2 linked regions of the Streptomyces noursei ATCC 11455 genome follow. The protein of the gene in region 2 interacts with the protein of the main gene of each other region in a pairwise test. Links are inferred from orthologs where the notes say so. Each region holds a gene or a part of one and is shown on either strand. Other genes may lie near its edges.

Evidence for each region.
Region 1: the proteins of SNOUR_RS03715 (region 2) and secA interact in binary tests that used the Escherichia coli proteins (3 or more experiments, as listed by UniProt). The link is inferred for Streptomyces noursei ATCC 11455 from one-to-one orthologs.

The regions. Positions count from the first base shown.
Region 1 is NZ_CP011533.1:5,744,225-5,751,535, forward strand. Bases 2,362-5,768 are described here. They hold secA (preprotein translocase subunit SecA), read left to right. Parts: upstream 2,362-2,727; coding sequence 2,728-5,568; downstream 5,569-5,768. Other genes in these bases: SNOUR_RS47230 (Rv3235 family protein), read right to left, coding at 5,691-5,768. Outside these bases: SNOUR_RS24410 (response regulator), read left to right, coding at 1-339; SNOUR_RS24415 (winged helix-turn-helix domain-containing protein), read right to left, coding at 390-1,679; SNOUR_RS24420 (GNAT family N-acetyltransferase), read right to left, coding at 1,738-2,361; more of SNOUR_RS47230, read right to left, coding at 5,769-6,491; SNOUR_RS24435 (DUF6912 family protein), read left to right, coding at 6,771-7,277. UniProt on the Escherichia coli protein: Required for protein export, interacts with the SecYEG preprotein conducting channel.
Region 2 is NZ_CP011533.1:943,413-951,251, forward strand. The notes cover bases 1,979-4,885. They hold SNOUR_RS03715 (alkaline phosphatase), read right to left. Parts: upstream 4,158-4,885; coding sequence 2,799-4,157; downstream 1,979-2,798. Other genes in these bases: SNOUR_RS03710 (DUF2127 domain-containing protein), read left to right, coding at 1,979-2,669; SNOUR_RS03720 (SDR family NAD(P)-dependent oxidoreductase), read right to left, coding at 4,340-4,885. Also shown: SNOUR_RS03700 (hypothetical protein), read left to right, coding at 1-592; SNOUR_RS03705 (alpha/beta fold hydrolase), read left to right, coding at 788-1,588; more of SNOUR_RS03710, read left to right, coding at 1,812-1,978; more of SNOUR_RS03720, read right to left, coding at 4,886-5,164; SNOUR_RS03725 (PPOX class F420-dependent oxidoreductase), read right to left, coding at 5,229-5,627; SNOUR_RS03730 (TetR family transcriptional regulator), read left to right, coding at 5,915-6,454; SNOUR_RS03735 (SCO4651 family lipoprotein), read right to left, coding at 6,506-7,411; SNOUR_RS03740 (sensor histidine kinase), read left to right, coding at 7,757-7,839.

The sequences.
Region 1 (7,311 bases), 4.8 Mb from region 2 along the record:
TCCACCGACGAGGTGGCCACCGCGATCCGGGCGGTCGCCGACGGCCAGTCGCAGATCAGTCCGTCGATGGCGTCCAAGCTCCTGACGGAGTTCAAATCGATGATCCAGCGCACCGACGAGCGTCGTCTGGTGCCGGCGCCCCGGCTCACCGACCGCGAGCTGGAGGTCCTCAAACTCGTCGCCACCGGCATGAACAACCGGGATATCGCCAAGGAGTTGTTCATCTCCGAGAACACCGTCAAGAACCACGTGCGCAACATCCTGGAGAAGCTCCAGCTGCATTCCCGGATGGAAGCCGTGGTCTATGCGATGCGGGAGAAGATCCTCGAAATCCGGTGACGTCGGGGGCGGGCAGCCCCCGGAGCGCCGCCGGTGCCGGGCCGGGTGGGTCAGTCCGTGGTGCCCTCGCCGGCGCGGGTGTCGTCCTCGTCGGTTCGGGTGAGTTCGGTGCGCAGGGCGGCGGCCAGCCGTGCGTCGTCGCAGCGCTCGATGCGGACGGTGTCGCAGTCCACCCATGTCGCGGCCTCGTGGAGGGCCTGGGCCATGGGGCGGACGGCCTTGGGGCCCTGGAGCGAGAGCTGGCGGGCGACCAGGGTGCGGCCCTCGCGGCCCGGGTCGACGCGGCCCACCAGCTTGCCGCCGGCCAGCAGCGGCATCGCGAAATAGCCGTGTATCCGCTTGGGCCTGGGGACGTACGCCTCCAGGCGGTGGGTGAAGTCGAAGATCCGTTCCGTGCGGGGGCGGTCCCAGATGAGGGAGTCGAACGGGGAGAGCAGGGTCGTGCGGTGCCGGCCGCGGGGCGGGGCGGCGAGCGCTTCGGGGTCCGCCCAGGCGGGCTTGGCCCAGCCCTCGACGGTCACCGGCACCAGCCCGGTGCCCTCGATGACGGCGTCCACCTGCTCGCCCTTCAGGCGGTGGTAGTCGGCGAGGTCCGCGCGGGTGGCCACGCCCATCGCGGCGCCGGCCTGGGCGACCAGGCGCCGGATGCACTCCGCGTCGTCGAGGTCGTCGTGCAGCAGCGGCTCGGGGACGGCGCGCTCGGCGAGGTCGTAGATCCGCTTCCAGCCGCGGCGCTCCGTGCAGACCACGTCGCCGGTGTCCAGCAGCCACTCCACGGCGATCTTGGTCTCGGACCAGTCCCACCACTCGCCGCCGTTCCGGCCGCCGCCCAACTGGGAGGTGGTGAGCGGGCCGTCGGCCTTGAGGCGGTCCAGGACGGCGGCGCAGGAGCGCGCGGAGTCCTTCATGACGTGCCAGCGGTGGCCCCTGGCCCGCCGGGCGCGGCGGCGGAAGGCGAAGTGCGGCCACTCCTCGATGGGCAGGATGCAGGCCGCGTGCGACCAGTACTCGAAGCTGTGCGGCCGGGCCGGGGTCTCGCCCGCGGGGCTCGACGACCAGTACGCGGCCTCGACGGCGGAGCGGCCGACCGCGCCGAGCCGGGCGTAGGGGACCAGTTCGTGGGAGCGGGCGAGCACGGAGATCGTGTCGAGCTGGACCGCGCCGAGGCGGCGCAGCATCCCGCGGACGCCGTCCCGTCGCCCGTCGTCGCCCCGAGGGGCAGCGCTGCGCGCGGGGGCGCCGAGCAGGCCCTGGGCCCGCAGTGCCATCCGCCGGGCGTCGTCCGCGGACAGGGCGGTCACGGGGCGCGGGGCGGGCTGTCGCTGCGTGGCTGTGGTCATGTCGCACAGCGTAGGGGCGGCCACTGACAACGCTCCGGACTTCGGGTGTTCGTGCAGGTCAGCGTGGGTGCGGAAGGTAGGGCGTGGGGTCCTGGGCCGGGGCGGTGGCGCAGCCGGCGGGGGCGGGCTCGCGGGGCAGGTCGGACGGGAGCAGGGAGCCGATCCACAGGTCGCGGCGGATGCCGCCGTGCACCAGCTTGGCGCGCAGGGTGCCCTCCCGTCGGAAGCCGACCTTGCGGGCGACGGCCCAGGAGCCCTCGTTGCCGGCCTCGGCGAGCCACTCCATGCGCTCCACGCCCAGTTCGCGGAAGGCCCAGCGCACCACCGCGCCGGCCGCTTCCGCGGTGTATCCCTTGCCGCGGTGCTCCTTCGCGGTCCAGTAGCCGAGTTCCGCCTGCCGCTCCACGGTGCGCAGCCGGTCGAGTCGGACCAGGCCCATGGAGCCGACGAGGGTTCCCCCGTGCCGGGTGGCCACGGCGAAGGTGTAGGCGGTGTCGTTCCGCCAGCCCTCGGGGACGGCCGTGCCGACGAACCGTTCCGCGTCGTCGAGGCCGTACGGCGTGGGGACGGCGGTCCAGCGGGGAATGGCGGGGTCCTGACAAGCGGTGTGGACGGCGGGCACGTCGGAGTGCTCGAAGGGGCGCAGCAGCAGGCGGTCGGTGGTGAGGGTGACGGGTTTCATGCGGTGAGTCTGCGGCGCCGCCCGGCGGGCCGCGAGCCGTTTTCGCCGGGCGCCGGGAGCGGCGGCGTACGGGCCGCGGGGCCGTTGCCGGGGCGGTTTCCCGGAACTTTGCCCGAACGTTCAGGGGAATGTGTGACGGATCTTTCCGGAACCGTTCGGGGCAGTACGGCGGAAAGTTTTTCGGCACCTTCTCGCGGGCTCGTGCGTTGACGGGGCGAGGGGTCTGCGGGCTCGACTGCGGCGGACCTCCCGGCCGGACAGCGTCCTCCTTTACGATGGCCGTTGCGGCGGGGCCTGCCCCCTTGGAAACATGCCGCGCCCGCGCACTCGACCGTGCAGGCCCGACCGGCAAGGAGACCAGCCCAAGTGTCCGTCTTGACGAAGATCATGCGTGCAGGCGAAGGAAAGATCCTGCGCAAGCTGCACCGCATCGCGGGCCAGGTGAACTCCATCGAGGAGGACTTCGCGGCCCTCTCCGACGCCGAGCTGCGGGCGCTCACCGACGAGTACAAGCAGCGCTACACCGACGGCGAGAGCCTCGACGACCTGCTGCCCGAGGCGTTCGCCACTGTGCGCGAGGCCGCCAAGCGGGTGCTCGGCCAGCGCCACTACGACGTCCAGCTGATGGGCGGTGCGGCCCTGCACCTCGGCTATGTCGCGGAGATGAAGACCGGTGAGGGCAAGACCCTGGTCGGTACCCTCCCGGCGTATCTGAACGCGCTGTCCGGCAAGGGCGTCCACCTGATCACGGTCAACGACTACCTCGCCGAGCGCGACTCCGAGATGATGGGCCGGGTCCACAAGTTCCTGGGCCTGACCGTCGGCTGCATCCTGGCCGACATGACGCCGGCTCAGCGCCGTGAGCAGTACGGCTGTGACATCACCTACGGCACCAACAACGAGTTCGGCTTCGACTACCTGCGCGACAACATGGCGTGGTCGAAGGACGAACTGGTCCAGCGCGGCCACAACTTCGCGATCGTCGACGAGGTCGACTCGATCCTGGTGGACGAGGCCCGTACGCCGCTGATCATCTCCGGGCCGGCGGACTCGGCCACCAAGTGGTACGGCGACTTCGCCAAGTTGGTGCAGCGCCTCAAGCGGGGCGAGCCGGCCAACCCGCAGCGCGGTGTCGAGGAGACCGGCGACTACGACGTCGACGAGAAGAAGCGCACCGTCGGCATCCACGAGTCCGGTGTCGGCAAGGTCGAGGACTGGCTGGGCATCGACAACCTCTACGAGTCGGTCAACACGCCGCTGGTCGGTTACCTCAACAACGCGATCAAGGCCAAGGAGCTCTTCAAGCTCGACAAGGACTACGTCGTCATCGACGGCGAGGTCATGATCGTCGACGAGCACACCGGCCGTATCCTCGCCGGCCGCCGCTACAACGAGGGCATGCACCAGGCCATCGAGGCGAAGGAGGGTGTGGAGATCAAGGACGAGAACCAGACGCTCGCCACGATCACCCTGCAGAACTTCTTCCGCCTCTACGACAAGCTCTCCGGCATGACCGGTACGGCCATGACCGAGGCCGCCGAGTTCCACCAGATCTACAAGCTCGGCGTGGTCCCGATCCCGACCAACCGGCCGATGGTCCGCAAGGACCAGGCGGACCTGATCTACCGCACCGAGCCCGCGAAGTTCGACGCGGTCGTCGAGGACATCGCCGACAAGCACGAAAAGGGCCAGCCGATCCTGGTCGGCACCACCTCGGTCGAGAAGTCCGAGTACCTCTCGCAGCAGCTCCGCAAGCGCGGTATCGCCCACGAGGTGCTCAACGCCAAGCAGCACGAGCGGGAGGCGTCGATCGTCGCCCAGGCCGGCCGCAAGGGCGCGGTGACGGTCGCCACCAACATGGCCGGCCGTGGTACGGACATCAAGCTCGGCGGCAACCCTGACGACCTCGCCGAGACCGAGCTGCGCCAGATGGGGCTGGACCCGGTCGACCACGTCGAGGAGTGGGCGGCCGCGCTGCCCGCCGCCCTGGAGCGCGCCGAGGCGGCCGTCAAGGCGGAGTTCGAGGAGGTCAAGGAGCTCGGTGGGCTCTACGTCCTGGGCACCGAGCGGCACGAGTCGCGGCGCATCGACAACCAGCTGCGCGGTCGTTCCGGCCGTCAGGGCGACCCGGGCGAGTCGCGGTTCTACCTCTCCCTGGGCGACGACCTGATGCGGCTGTTCAAGGCGCAGATGGTCGAGCGGGTCATGGCGATGGCCAATGTGCCCGACGACGTGCCGATCGAGAACAAGATGGTGACGCGGGCGATCGCCTCCGCCCAGTCGCAGGTCGAGCAGCAGAACTTCGAGACCCGCAAGAACGTCCTGAAGTACGACGAGGTCCTCAACCGCCAGCGCGAGGTCATCTACGGCGAGCGGCGCCGCGTCCTGGAGGGCGAGGACCTCCAGGAGCAGATCAAGCACTTCATGGACGGCACGATCGACGCCTACATCCAGGCGGAGACCGTCGAGGGCTTCGCCGAGGAGTGGGACCTGGACCGCCTGTGGGGCGCGTTCAAGCAGCTCTACCCGGTCAAGGCGACCATCGAAGAGCTGGAGGAGGAGGTCGGCGACCGCGCGGGCCTGACCGCCGAGTTCATCGCCGACGCCATCAAGGACGACATCCACGAGCAGTACGCCGCCCGCGAGGAGCAGCTGGGCTCGGAGATCATGCGGGAGCTGGAGCGCCGCGTGGTGCTGTCCGTCCTGGACCGCAAGTGGCGCGAGCACCTCTACGAGATGGACTACCTCCAGGAGGGCATCGGCCTGCGGGCGATGGCCCAGAAGGACCCGCTGGTGGAGTACCAGCGCGAGGGCTTCGACATGTTCACCGCGATGATGGACGGCATCAAGGAGGAGTCCGTCGGCTACCTGTTCAACCTGGAGGTCCAGGTGGAGCAGCAGGTCGAGGAGGTCCCGGTGGAGCAGGCCGCGGACGCCGCCCAGGTGGAGCAGGGTGGCGGGGAGGCTGTTCCGGCGGCGGCCGGCGCGGGGCGTCCGGAGATCCACGCCAAGGGCCTGGAGGCGCCGCAGCGGCCCGACCGGCTGCACTTCACCGCGCCGAAGGTCGACGGTGACGGCAGCGTCATCGAGGGCGACTTCGTCAGCGACGTGGACGGCGACGGCCCGGCCCGTTCGGAGTCCGACGGGCTGACCCGCGCGGAGCGGCGCAAGGCGCAGAAGAGCGCCGGGCGGCGCCGCAAGAAGTGAGCCGCATGACGTGAGCGGTCCGCCTCGCGGCGGAGACGACAGCGCAGGGCGCCCTGGCCATGGCCGGCCGGGGCGCCCTGCGCTGTCGTCCGGGCCTGTCGTCCGGGCCCGCTGCGCGCTTTTCAGGGGCGGCCCGGGGCCGGTCCGCCGGGCGGACTCTGGGGGAGCGGCCCGATGTCGAGGGCGGCGCAGCGCCAGCGGGTGTCGGCGCCCCGTTCCAGGCGGAATGCCAGGGCGCGCAGGCGGGCGCCGGTGGTGATGCGCGCGAACGCCTCGATGACGCCGTCGCGCGGGCGGCACAGGCCGCATTCGTGCAGGGCCGGGACGGGGGCGCGCAGCCCCGGGGCGACGTAGGGGCGCAGCGGCGACAGCGGGGCGAGCTCGGCGAGCCGGTCGTAGGCGGCGGGCAGGGCGTGCCCGAGGAGGACGTGGACGGGGCGTTGGCCGCTCAGGGTGAGCAGGAGCTGGTGGGCGAACCAGAGGTGGGGGCGGTTCTCCTGGGCGCGGCGCCGGGCGCTGGGGCTGGGGAGCGCGGTGTCCGGGTGGGTGGTGGGGCGGCGCTGCGTGGTGGTGCGGGTGAGGTGTGGGGTGCGGGTGGGGCCGCGGTTGCCGGACGAGCCGGGGCCGCGGCCAGCGGGGCCGTTGGGGCGGCGGGTGCCGCGGTGGGCCGGGGGCGCGGTGCGCTGCGGGGTGGCGGGCGTCGGCGCCGGCTCGGCGGGGGTGTCGGCGCCGTGGGGCGTGCGGTCGGTGGGGGAGCTGCGGGGCCGGGGGACGGTCGGTGCGGGTGCCGGGGCGTCGGCGGTCGGCGCTTCCGGTGCGGTTCGGTCGCGGCGCGGGCGCTGCGGTGCCGGGGTGGCCCGGGCCGGGTGGGCGCCCGTTGTGGCGCCGGTCGCGGCGGTGTTGTCGCTGGTCGTGTCGGTCATCGCGGTGCCCCCTCGGCCGGGCCCGGCGTGCTTACCGGGCGGTAGCTTGTGGTCCGGGATCTTGTCGGTGGGGCACCGGCGGCGGCAAGGCGTCCGGCCGGCCCGGGCGGGGCGGACGATTTTCACCCGTCCGTGGCACGGGCCCGGGATCACGGGGCGGGGCAGGGGCGGCGGACGCCCCGGGGGCCGGCGGGCCGGGCGGCGCAGCGGCGGCACGAAGGGGGACGCACGGCCGTATGCTGGCTGGGCATTGTTCTGGATCTAGCGAGAGCGGCTGTTATGCGTGTCTACGTCCCCCTGACGCTTTCCGGGCTCGCTGAGGCACACAAGGGCGGCGAGCTGGGGGCCGGCCCGCTGCTCGCGTACGCCGTCACGCCCGCGCTGCGGGAGTGGTACGTCTCGGACGACATCGAGGAGCTGGAGTACGCGGCGCTCAACCGCGCGGCGCAGGCGTCGCTGCGGCTGCTGGCCGGGCACCCGGAGGTGCCCCGGCGGCGGGTCGTGGTGGCGGTGGACGTGCCGGACCGCGGCGCGGCCGTGGACCCGGACCGCGGGCTGGACCCGTCGTCGCTGGGCGAGGTGCGGATCACCGGGCCGGTGCCGCTGTCGAAGGCGGCGGCGGTGCACGTGGACTCCGCGGACGCGGAGGAGGACGTGGCGGCGGCCGCGGCGGCGCTGGGCGCGGCCGATCTCGGCGACGACGACGCGCAGTTCACGGTGGACGGCGCCGAGGACCACGACCTGATGTGGTTCGGGGTGCAGGAGATTCCGCAGCTGCTGGGGTGACGCCCCGGCGCGGTGGCCCGGCCGCCGGCTCGGC
Region 2 (7,839 bases):
CGGGTCGTTCGCGGTGCTCGACCTGGGGGCGGCGGACCCCGGCCTCCGCTTCGTGGGAGTCGTGGCGGGCCCGGGGGACGTCCGGGTGCCGCTGGTGGAGGCGGCGGTGCCGGTGGTGCGGGACGCCGGGGGTCGGACGCTTCGATGGGTCGAGGAGACGGGCGAGCTGTCCCTGTCCGCTGCCGCCGCCCTGGAGCAGTTGGGGGCGGTCGCCGGGGACGAGGTCCATCGCTGGTGGCGCAGGGAGTTGGCGGCGGAACCGGCCGCCACGCCCGGCGACCGGGGCCCCGGGTCACCGACTGCGGAGGGCGCCCCCTTCCGGGTCGGGGTGGGCGATGCCTGGTGCGACGTCGAGGCGGACGACGGCCGGGCGGTGCTGGTGCACGAGCGGCAGGAGGAAGGGACGGCCGCATCGCTCGCGGCGCTCGTGTCGTTGGCGGTGCGCCGGGTGACGGCGGAAGCCCCGGGCATCCCGGCGGTCGAGACATGTGTGGCGCCTGGGGACGAGGTCTTCGAGGCGGCCCTGGTCTCGCTCGGCTTCGCGCCGACGACCCGGCGGGCGGTCGAATACCGCCTGGCGTTGGATGCCTGAGCGACGCAGGGTGCCTGACGAGCGACGGTCGGCCGGGGCGTTCCCCGCCGGTGAGGACGGACAGACCGGCACGGGCCCGATGCGATGTCCGGCTACTGGGTACCGATGATCGAATATCGGGTAGCAGTTACCCGGTGCTCGGGACGGTCCCGTTGCGCCGGCCTCGGCAGAGGCCAGTCAGATGAGGGGATGGCGATGTCCGACTCGACCTTGGGCAACCACACCGTTCGGTCCGAACTCTCCATTGGTGGGCGCCGGTTGTCGTACCTCGACTTCGGCGGGGACGGCCGTCCCTTGGTCGCGCTGCACGGCCACATATCCGAGGGCGTCATGTTCACCCGCCTCGCCGGGGCACTGGGTCCCGAGTGGCGGCTGATCGCCCCTGACCAGCGCGGCCAGGGCGAGTCCGAACGCGCCGACGACTACACCCGCGAGGGATATCTGGCCGACGTCCGAGCCCTCCTGGACCATCTGGCGCTGGACCGGGTGGTGCTGCTCGGCCACTCCATGGGCGCCGTCAACGCCTACCAGTTCACGGCCCGCCACCCCGAGCGCGTCAGCGCGCTGATCAACGTCGAAGGGCCGGTGGAGCTCGAACTGGACGGTCCCAACCCGCTCGCGTTCCTGCTCGACCTGCCCCGCCGGGCGGCCACCCGCGAGGAACTCGCCGCGGGTCTGGGCCCGGCCGGCTCCCAGTTCTCCGACCGGCTGCGGCAGAGCCCGGACGGCAGTTGGCGGCTGCCGTTCCACCCCGACGACATGTTCCGGTCCGAGGAGGAGGTGCACGGCGACTACTGGGACGACTGGACGTCCAGCAGCTGCCCCGCCCTGCTGATCCACGGCACCAAGGGGTATGTGCCGCCCGCCGAGGTCCGCGGAATGGTCGACCGCCGCCCCGGCACCGTGGCGGTCCAGCTGGACGGCGACCATCTGCTGCCCACCGGTGTCCCGGAAGCTTTCGCCGCCGCGGTCCGGGACTTCCTGGCCACGCTGTAGCGCCGGAGATGGGGGCGGCGGGCGCCTTGCCCGAGGGGTGAGGCATCCCGCGCGGACGGGCGCCGCACCGCCCGCCGCCCCTGCCGTACGCGCCGCCCCACCGCATTTCCCGGGATCGCCGGCCCGCGTGACCCAGACTGACCCCGGACGCCCGCGCGGTACCGCCCCGGTACCGCCGCACAGGCACCCGCGGAACCAGGACCGGGTCGCGACGGAGGAACGTATGGCGGAGGAGGACGGCGACGCACCGGCTCCGGTGCCCGGAACGGGCGACGACCGGCGGCGGTTGCGCTACGAACTGCTGAGCTGCGCGCTGCACGGTCACCACCTCGAAGGCGTGGGCGCGGAACGGGTGCGGCCGACCGACGGCCTGCTGGTCCGCGAGGACCCGGAGGGACTGCGCTGGCACCGGTGCCTGCGGTGCGATGCCTGGGTTCCGGTGACACCCCGACCACAGCCCGACCGTCCGCACCCACCCGACCGGGACGAGATCGCCCTCCCGCTGCGCGGCAAGCCCCTGCGCGACCGCTATGTCCTGCGGCTGATCGCGCTGGACCGGCTGCTGCACTTCGTGGTGCTCGGGGCGTTGGCCACCGGCATCCTGGTCTTCGCAGACAAGCGCGCGAGCCTCCAGGCACCGTTCTACCGGTTCATGGACCTGCTGCAGAACGGCGTGGGCGGGGCCGGGGGCGTCTCCGACCGCGGGCTGCTCGGCGAGGTGGCCAAGGCGTTCGCGGTGCGCTCGTCGACGTTGTGGCTGATCGGTCTGGTGATCGCCGCCTATGCGCTGTTGGAGGGTGTCGAGGCGGTCGGACTGTGGTTCGGCAGACGGTGGGCGGAGTACCTCACGTTCGTCGCCACCACCGTCCTGCTGGCCCCCGAGGTCTACGAGCTGCTCTCCCGGGTGACCGTCACCAAGGTCCTCACCCTGCTCGTCAACCTCGCGGTGGTGATCTACCTGCTCTTCGCCAAGCGGCTGTTCGGCGTGCGCGGCGGCGGCCGTGCCGAGGCCGCCGAGCGCGCACGGGACGTCAGTTGGGAAGCACTGGAGCGGGTGCCGCCCGCCCGGACCGCCGACTGAACGCCACCGGCGCCGGCGTCTCGGTGCCCTCGTCGACCGCCGGCCTCCCGGCCGCGGTGAGCCGGCTGATCACGCCGAACGTGAGGGGGAGACCGATCGCCGGCCTCCCCCTCCGCGCCTGGTGCACCCTTACTTCAGGCCGAGCGCCCTGCGGATCGTGGTGAACAGGTCGGTCTGGTTCGTGATGCCGAGGACCCGGTACGCCTGCGGGCCCTGGGCGGCGATCCGCACCTGGGTACCGGTGTGCTCCTGCGACTGGCCCGGGGTGTTGGTCGAGTAGTTGACCTTGAGCTGCTGGCCCTCGTTGGTGACAAGAGTGGAGCTCAGGCCGGGCGGGGTGGCCTCCAGCGGCACGATCTGGCTGGTGTGGCCGTGGTCGGCGGTGGTCACCACGAGCGTGTCGGGGTGCTTGGCCGCGTAGTCGCGGGCCACCTTCACCGCGCGGTCGAACGCGGCGGTCTCGCCGATCTGACCGCACGGGTCGGCCGCGTGGTCCTGCTTGTCGATCGACGCGCCCTCGATCTGGAGGAAGAAGCCCTTCTTGGCGTGCTTCTGCTTGGCCTCCAGGAGCTGGATCGCCCTGGTCGCCGAATCGGCGAGGCTCGGGGTGGACGACGGGCGGTTGGGGTTGGAGGTCACGCACCGCTGCGGGGCGGTCCCGCCGACCGCCGCCGGCCTACCGGTCCACTCGGTCGGCACATTGCCCGACGCGAACAGGCCGAGGACCGGCTTGCCCGCCTTGACGCCCTTCAGACCGGCGCCGTCGGTGACGACCTGGTAGCCCAGCTTCCGGGCCTGCTCGGTGACCGTCAGGCCCTTGTACCTGCCCTCGGTGACCTTCTGGTCGAACCGCTGCTTCCCGCCGCCGAACAGGACGTCGACCTTGTGGTTGACGGACTGCTCGGCGATGGAGCCCGGACCGCCCTTGGCGAGGGTGTCGGTGGGGCACTTGGCCATGTCGCCGGGGCCCTGGCAGGAGCGGTCCGTGGCGTGCGCGGCGAGCACCGCCGGGGTGGCGTCGGTGAGTTCGGCGGTGGTGACGCTGCCGGTCGCGTAGCCGCCCCGCTGCGCCAGTTCGAGGATGGTGGGGACGGCCTTGTCGGTGTCCGGGGTCTTGGAGATACGGCCGTTGACCGTCTTGCGGCCGGTCGCCCAGCCGGACCCGCTCGCGGCGGAGTCGGTCACGTAGTCCGGGGTGCCGTCGGCGTGGACCGCGTAGGTCGTGTAGGCGCCCGTGAGCGGGAACCCGTCCATGTTCAGCCGGCCGCCCGCGCCGACCACGTAGTCGCGGGCGAGCGTGATCTCGGAGTCCCCCATGCCGTCACCGATGAGCAGGATGACGTTCTTCGCCTTGCCGCCCTTGATGGCGTGCTGGGCCTGCTGCACGGTGTCGGAGGCGCCGGCCGCGGTGGTCACGGCCACGGCGGCCGCGGTGGCGGCGACCAGGGCGGTGGCGGCCATGACGTGACGGCGGGAGGGTCTGTGCATGAAACGTCTCCTTGAAGATCCGTGGGACGTGGACGTCCGGTCCAACGCGCCCCAGCCCACCAGTCGTTGGTGAACCAAAGGTGACGTCATGCCAGCAGCACCGCAGCCGCCGCGTAACGGGACGGCGCGGAGGCGGGGAGGGACACGGGGCCGGGGCCTTCCCCTCGCCCGCCGCCGCTCGCTCAGGCGCCGCCCAGCAGCAGTTCGGTCTCGCGCCGGAGCCGCCGTGCCTGAGCGACCTCGAAACCGGGGCCGTCGACCCGGAGCGGCGCCCCCTGCACCACGGCGCTCAGGGGCGCCTGGGGTGGGTTGTCCAACACCGCGGCGAGCGGCCGTACGGCTTCCTCGACCGGCTGCGCGGCGCGTCGGATGGCGTCGACCTGGGCCTGCACGGCCGGGGTGTACTGCCCGGAAAAACTGGTGTCGACCGTACCGGGGTTGACCAGTACGTACCGGGTCCGTGCCGCCGGCCAGGCATCCGCGAAGCCGACGCCGAGCAGGTCGTTGAGCCGCCCGCCCTGTGCCAGGGCCCGCTGCCCGTCGTACGCCCGGGCGAGTTGGAGGTCTTCCCAGGCGATCTCCCCGGTGCCGCCGGGACCGGCGACATTGAGGATCACCGGGGCGTCGGCGGCTTCGAGCAGTTCGACCAGCCCGTGGCTCAGCAGAAAGCGGCTCAGGTAGAAGTGCGCGAAGGTGTTCTCGAACCCCTCGTCGGTGACCAGCCGCGTGGTCCGAAAGTGCCTGGCGCAGAGCACCAGGGCGTCGAGTTTGCCGAAGGACGCGCGCAGGGCGTCGATCACCGCCCGGTTCTCGGCCACCGAACCGAGGTCCGCGGGCACGAAGTGCGCCCGCTCGGCGGCCCCTTGCTCCCGCGCCGCGGCGAGCCAGGCCGTCCCCTTCTCCAGGCTGCGGCCGACGACCACCACCTCCTCCCCCTGCCCCAGATACCGGAAGGCGAGCGCCTTGCCGATGCCGTCCGTGCCGCCCGTGATGACGTATGTCTTCATCCTCGTCCTCGCTCTCCGACGCCGTCGATCAACGCTTCGCCTCGCCCACCCCTCGGCAACCGGCTCACAGGAACCGCGCCGCGATCTTCTCGGGAGTGAGGTGCACGGTGACCAGCTCCGGCAGCCGGGCGTACGTCTCCGGGTTGTGCTCGGCATAGGTCAACCCGGTGTATTTCAGGGACAGTTCATCCATCCGCTGTCGACTTCCCGCGCTCTCCAACCGCGCGGTGCCGCTGAGCACGGCGTAACCGTAGGGCTCGTCCGGCGGATTGACCGTCACGCTCAGCCGTGGATCGCGGCGCAGATTGCGGATCTTGCGCTTGTCGACGCCGGTGACGAAGAACAGGTCGCCGCCGTTCCGCCCCACCCAGACCACCGACTGGTGCGGACTGCCGTCCGGTTGGAGGGTCGCCACCGTCACGAAGACCGGGGAGTCGAGGACGCCCGTCAACTTCTCCGACATGGTCGCGGACTTCCTCCCGGAATCCTTCGCAGTCTCGTTCACGGTCTCCTTTGCGGACTCGTTCGCGGTCTCGTTCGCGGGCATGCGGGTTGGGCTCACGTAGCGCTCCAGAGGTGAGGAGGGAAGCCAGGCACCTCGCCGAGGGGTCTCGACGCCGGGCGGACCGGCACGACCGATCGGCGGCCGCAGCAGTTGACACAACTATGTGACAGTTATCGAGAGAACCGCAATCCCCTAGTGGTTCTTTCTGGCCAATCGGCCTCGCACACGCCTAAGATCCCGTCACGATGAGAGCTGATGCCGCACGCAACCTGGACGCGGTCCTGCAGACCGGAGCACGCCTGCTGGCGCACGATCCCGCGACGAGCATCGCGGCGATCGCGACCGCCGCGGGCGTGGACCGGCGCACCGTCTACCGTCGCTTCAGCACCCGCGAGGCGCTGATGGCCGCCGTCCACACCGCCAAACTCGACGCCTGCGAAGACGTCCTCGCGCAGGCCCGGTTGACCGAGGCGCCCGTGACCGTGGCACTGCACCGGTACGCCGAGGGCATCATCACCGTGAGCAGGAAATGGCCGGTGGATCTCCAACAGGCGCGGGACGAAGCCGCAACCGCACGCCTTCAGCGACTGCTCCAGCACCTCGACGCGTTCATGGCGCGGGCCGTCCGCGAGGGCGTCCTCCGCCCGGGCCTCCCGGACCGCTGGGCGCGCACCCTGCTGACGCATCTCACCAACATGGTGTCCCACGAGATGCCCGAACTGACCCCCGCGCAGGGAGCCGACCTCGTGACCCGGTCCCTGCTCACCGGGCTGGGGCCGAACTGACGCCGGTCCGCACCGACCCGATCGACCCCGCCCGCGTTCGGTTCCCGCCGGTCAGTCGCGCTGCGCCATGAGGTCCCGGAGGACCTTCAGCACGTCGGCGGTGTCGTCGGCGGGCGGGGCCTGCACCGCCGCCTTGGCGCCGTAGTCGGAGTAGCGCGCGCTGGTCTTGATCGTGCCCTGCGGAGTCCTGATGTCCACGTCCATCTTCACGGGGTAGTCCTGGCCGTTGACCCAGACGTCGTAGTCGTAGCTCTTGACACCCGACTTCTTGATGTTCGCGAAGAGCTTCTCCCGCTGCTCGGCCGTGAGGTCGGTGACGGACTTGAGCGACCCGAGCCCCGCCTCGACGGCCAGCGAGCCCCGGTAGTGCTCGGCGTGCTCGCCGTCGACCTCGCCGCCGCCCAGGTGCTTGACGTCCGGCGAGCCGAGCAGCATCGCGAGTTGCTGCGACGGGTCCTGGTTCATGTCGTCCAGGCCGGCGGTGACCTGCCGCATGAGGGCGTTGTCGCCTGACTGGGCAGCGGCGTCCCGGAGGTCGAACTTGCCCCACCGCTTGCCGTCGAACGCCTCGGTCCGCTTGCCCATGTCCACGTAGACGGCATTGTCGAGCCACACCATGTGCGACTTCTCGGCGCCGCCCGCCCAGCCCCCGAGCGGGCTCTCGCTCATGGTCACGTCCATGACCATCGGGTCCCATCCCATGACGCCCGACATCTTCGTCTCGCCGCCGTCCGGCAGCCCCGCCGGCATCGACATGCTCATCGTGACCTTCGCCGACTTCGCCGCCGCGGTCTTCTTGTAGGCGACCGTGAGCGCCTGGATCGGGGTGCGCCCGGAGTCCCCGCCGGAGCCGTCCCCCGCGGCCTTCTTCGCGCCTTGCTGGCAGCCCGCCACACCTGCCAGTACGGCCACCGCCATGAGCGAGACGCCGGTGCGCCGCGCGATCCCCTTCCGCATGCCCCACCCCTTTTTGTCCGCCTCCGGGAAATACGCACACACCGTAATGCATTGGCCTGACATTTATCGAAAGAGATGATCCGGCCGTACCGCGCGCCCCCGCCACCTCCCCAGCGTCTTTATCACCACTTTCCTTACTGCCGATTTACGGTTCCTTTGAGCACTATGGGTATGTCTTGGCAACTTTCGTGTGCCTCAGGGCACCTGAGGAAGAATCAAAGGACCACCAGTGCGCCCACCCGTCATCCCGATGTCAGCCTCCGCACCCAGCCCGGCGGAGCATCGGAGCTGACGACCATGGCGAACTCCCCGCAATCCACCGCGACACTGGTGCCCCTCCCCTCGATGCCCGCCCGAAGCCCGCTTCCCGATCCGCGCCACCGCTCCGCGCCATGGCTACGCCCCACCATCCGGATACGGCTCACGCT